Regions from separate parts of the Aeromonas media genome, predicted to be linked through region 2. Evidence: predicted binding sites of a transcription regulator. Region 2 holds the regulator's gene; the other holds the start of a gene.
What was found. The regulator LexA, encoded in region 2, represses DNA repair genes until DNA is damaged. The targets are predictions, from matches to a motif close to ANCTGTNTNNNNANACAGNT.
Positions count from the first base shown of each region.

Region 1: the regulator LexA is predicted to act here: its motif matches at 1,212-1,231, upstream of dinB (DNA polymerase IV).

Region 1 is NZ_CP075564.1:3,380,397-3,382,790, forward strand. It holds gene dinB (DNA polymerase IV) at 1-1,048, opposite strand, end outside; gene KI797_RS15505 (hypothetical protein) at 1,337-1,546, shown strand; gene nqrM ((Na+)-NQR maturation NqrM) at 1,620-1,844, opposite strand; gene KI797_RS15515 (FAD:protein FMN transferase) at 1,947-2,394, opposite strand, start outside.
Region 2 is NZ_CP075564.1:97,573-99,966, forward strand. It holds gene plsB (glycerol-3-phosphate 1-O-acyltransferase PlsB) at 1-625, opposite strand, end outside; gene lexA (transcriptional repressor LexA) at 830-1,456, shown strand; gene KI797_RS00460 (hypothetical protein) at 1,916-2,125, shown strand; gene KI797_RS00465 (SCO family protein) at 2,339-2,394, shown strand, end outside.

The sequences.
Region 1 (2,394 bases), 1.2 Mb from region 2:
TGAGATCCAGGCTGAGTTGATTGATTTCCCCGGCCCCGGGCAGTCCCACCACCAGCCCGAGCAGGCGAATGGGTTTTCCTTGAGACCGTTGCAACCCCTCGTGCAGCAGATCGTGGAAACGGGTCGCCTGGTAGCTCCCCTTGCGATAGACGGTAGTCTGGTGGAAATCGGCAAACTTCAGCTTGATCCCCTGCCCCATCAACGCCTCCGCAGGGCAAGCCCTGGCAAAGCGCAGCTCCAGCTCAGGAATGAGCCGGCCGAGCACGGCCCGGCAGGCGGCTTCATCCAGCACGTCGCTGGCGAGCGTCGTCTCCACCCCTATGCTCTTGCGTATCCGCCGGGCCTGCACCGGCTGATCGTCATGCCCCCAGATGCGACCGGCGAGCATCTCCCCGAGCTTGCCGAAACGGCTCACCAGCTCCTCGTTGCCGAGCTGGCGGGCATCCTCGCAAGAGTAGAGCCCGAGGGACTCCAGCCGTTCCGCTGTCTTGCGGCCGATGCCGGGCAGTTTGCCAAGGGGCAGCTGGCGCACGAACTCGTCCACCTCCTCTGGCCTTATCACGAACAGGCCATCCGGCTTGCGCTGCTCGGAGGCGAGCTTGGCCAGGAACTTGTTCGGCGCCACCCCGGCCGAGGCGGTCAGCCCCAGTTCGAGGGCGATGGCGGCGCGGATCTCGGCCGCCATCAGGGTGGCGCTGCCGCCGCAGTGGGGGCTGTCAGTGACATCGAGGTAGGCTTCATCGAGGGAGAGCGGCTCCACCTGCTCTGTGTAGCGCAGGAAGATAGCTTGCAACTGGCGGGAGGTCTCCTTGTAGACGGTCATCCGCCCGGGGATCAGCACCAGCGGCGGACAGAGCTTCCTGGCCAGGGCGCTCGGCATGGCGGAGCGCACCCCGAAGCGGCGCGCCACATAGTTGCAGGTGGAGATGACGCCGCGCCTGTCGGCCGAGCCGCCGATGGCGAGCGGTACTTCCCGCAGGGCCGGATTGTCCCGCATCTCCACCGCGGCGAAGAAGCAGTCCATGTCGATGTGAATGATCTTGCGCATGCCAGAGTCTGTTGAGCTGTCGGCGCCTGCCGCACGGTTGCGACACATGGTGCCAGGTTGAGGCAGGGCTCATCTCGGTGAGCCGAAGGTCACGTCTCGCAGGGTCACCACCAAGAGCCTGGTTGCGTGCCACCCGTCACAGCCATGATGAGACGTCAAACACCACTGTATGAATAACCAGTTGGCATCCCATGCTACCCCAGCCCTGTCATTTCTGCCAGCGCACGGGAGGAGGCGGGCGGATAGACTCTCAAGGCATCATCCACATGGAACTCAAGGAGGAGAGAGATGAGAGCAATCTGGCCGGGACTCTGCCTGCTGCTGCCACTGACGGGCATGACCAAGGACCATCCGACCGCCGAGTGCAGTTGGCTGTTTGAACGTATCGAGATACTGGAGAAGGCCATCAAGCAGGGGGACGAGCTGGGCACGAGGGAGGAGTTGGCAAAGCGGAAGGTGGAGTTTCGCAACAAGGCCTGCAGCCAATACGATTACTGAACGCCATGAAAACGCGAGCCGACCCGGGGTCGGCTCGCGTGCACTCGATGCCCCCATAAGCGGGCGCTCGCCCTCAGAGGATGCGGTTATCCACCAGCATCTTGCGACGGGCCTCTTCCTTGGCCATCTTCTTCTTGCGATTGTCGCAGGGTTCAGGGCAGTCGCACTCCTTCTCGATCCCTATGGTGCCGAGGCCGCCACAGGAGCCGGAGATGGTCTTCTTCTGGAAGATGTAGCCGATGGCCATGGCCACCACCACCACCAGAAACACCCCGAAGGTGATCAGAAAGATCTGCATGGTATTACCCCTTTACTGTTTAACCAGATACGGCTCAACGGCATCCGGCTACAAGATTCTTCGATACCGCCATCCCGGTGAGTGATGGCGGCCTCTTGACGATTAACCGGGCTGCTTGGCCAGGTAGGGCTTGAAGGCATCCGAGTAAGCCTCCTCGAAGCCATCGTCCGTCTTGGTGATCACGAAGATGGCCAGACCCCGCTCCTTGGCATAGGCCAGGCTCTTCTGCGTCCCCATGACGGTCAGCGCCGTGGCCAGCCCGTCTGCGGTCATGCAGGAGGGGTGGATCACGGTGACCGACACCATCCGATGGGTGATGGGCTTGCCCGTCAGCGGATCTATGGTGTGGGAGAAGCGCTTGCCATCCAGCTCGTAGTAGTTGCGATAATCCCCCGAGGTGGCGACGCCGTTGTCCCCGGGCACTATCACCTCCTGCACCGAGCCGGCATTGGCGGTCGGCTTCTCGATGGCGACGCGCCAGGGGTGACCCTTGCCGTTGACGCCATTGATCCGCAGCTCGCCGCCGATCTCCACCAGGTAGTTGCGCGCC
Region 2 (2,394 bases):
CGGCGAGCTGCTGGCGGCTGAAGTGGGTGCGGGCCACCCGCGCCAGCTTGTGGGCGATGGCCTCGTCGGTGCCGTGCTTGTCCGCCATGTAGCGCAATGAGAGCGGCGGGGAGAAGCGCACCAGGTTTTCACGCCCCTTGAGAATCACGATCAGCGCCTTCTTGAGCCGGTTCGGGGCCAGACTGCTGATGATGTTCCAGCCGGAGGCCTCCTCGCCTTCCCGGCCGGGGGCTCGGCCCCAGAACAGGGTGACGGGCACCACCTGGATATCCAGCTCGGGATCCTGCTTGTGCAAGTCCAGCAGCTGGTGGAACTCCTGCAGGAAGGGCAGTGGCTTGTTGCGCGTGCCAAACAGAGGAGGTGGACGATCCAGACAGACGTAGCGCGGCAGCAGCTGGCCACCCAGCTCCAGCGGCGTGAACGGGCCGGGCAGGCCGAGATCCTCACAGCACTGTTGCAGGGTCATCAGGTCGGTGCTCGAGCTGGTCTTCAGGGCATAGACGATGGGTCTTGCCGGATCCAGCTTGAGCTCCGTGATGGGATTTTCCGGCAGGCTCTTGTGATTGACCAAGCCACGGACCGGCCATTGCAGGATGGCTCTGGAAATGTTCTGTCCAAGGGACATGTGCGTCTGCTCTCCAAAAAAATGCGGCGTGAGCATAGCAAATCACCGACGGCTTGTCGCCGAGAGGTAGGATGAGTGCCTTTTCAGGATAGAAGGTGCGGGATTTTTGCGACAAGGTGAGGACAAATATCAGCAACGCCTTGCCTTGGCCACAGCACTGTATATACTGCCAGTGTGCTGTATAAAAAGACAGGTGCCTATGCTATGAAACCCCTTACCCCCCGCCAGGCTGAAGTGCTGGAGCTTATCAAGGCGAACATGAGCGAGACCGGCATGCCGCCGACTCGCGCCGAGATCGCCCAGAAGCTTGGCTTCAAGTCGGCCAATGCGGCCGAGGAACATCTGAAGGCCCTGGCCAAGAAAGGGGTCATCGAGATCATGCCCGGCACCTCCCGCGGCATCCGTCTGCTGCTCGAGGAAGAGGAGGCCGCGCCAGAAGAGAGCGGCCTGCCGCTCATCGGCAAGGTCGCGGCCGGTGAGCCCATCCTGGCCCAGGAGCACATCGAGAGCCACTATCAGGTGGATCCCGCCCTGTTCCACCCGCGGGCAGACTTCCTGTTGCGGGTGCAGGGCATGAGCATGAAGAACATCGGCATCATGGACGGGGATCTGCTGGCGGTGCACAAGACCCAGGAGGTGCGCAACGGCCAGGTGGTGGTGGCGCGTCTCGATGAAGACGTCACCGTCAAACGCTTCCAGCGCAAGGGCAGCCAGGTGTGGTTGCTGCCGGAAAACGAAGATCTCTCCCCCATTGAGGTGGATCTCTCCAGCCAGCATCTGACCATCGAAGGGCTGGCGGTCGGGGTGATCCGCAACGCCGACTGGATGTAGGCATCGAACATGCCAAGGGGCCTCCTGCGGGAGGCCTCTTCGTTTTTGCGCTTTTCCCCGCTCCCCTTTTCTCCCCGATCCCCGCCATTGCCACCGCCCAGATTCGCCGCAAACAGTACCGCCACGCATCATGCATTTCGGATATATCCTTTGAGAAGGCCCGCAGTGTCATGGCCGGATAACCGCCATGACCTTGAGTGTACTGCCAGGTCAGCATGGATCGCAGGGATGCATCACCGCTGAGTCGGTGCGGGACAAGAAAGGGAGAGTCGTCAGGCAGTTGGACGACTCAATACAGTCAGTACGCGACGGTGTTCGGTCTGCCTCCTGATGGCGGGAACACTGGTCGGCGTGGCCTGTTGAGCAAGGAGGACAGGTATGGCTTCAAGCTCACCGTGGGATCCGGGTCCGGCTGCACCCCCCGTATCCTCCATCACCCGATTCATCAAGGGCAGTCGGATGACGTGGTTTTATGCGCTCTGGGTGTATCACAAGGGAGATGGCTGGACCATCTGGCTGGGGTGCCCCAAGGACAAGATTGTCCGCCTGGTTCGTCTGTTTCGCCGCCACCACGACATCGGTTTGCCAGATGCACCCTGGACGGCCCCGGTCATCCCGCTGCGCGCCACGATCCGACGCCCCCAGGGGCTGCGCAGACTGCGACCCTGAGCCCGCTCTCCGAACCGTGTGTGAGCCCCACCTGGTGTGGGGCTTTTCTTTATCTTGTGATTATCGGGAGATAGCACCTGTTTCGTCCCTGTAAGGCCCTTTCCGGCCCGGTATCCGGACTCGGGACTAGGCAGAAACGGGGCCGAGCGGGTTACAATAGCCCTTCATTGGCCCCGCCATTCGGCTGGTTGAACTAGCAAGGTTTTGTTTTATATGGTTAAACCACGTTTTTCTCTGCTGTTGTTGCTCTTCGTCGGCAGCATAATGGC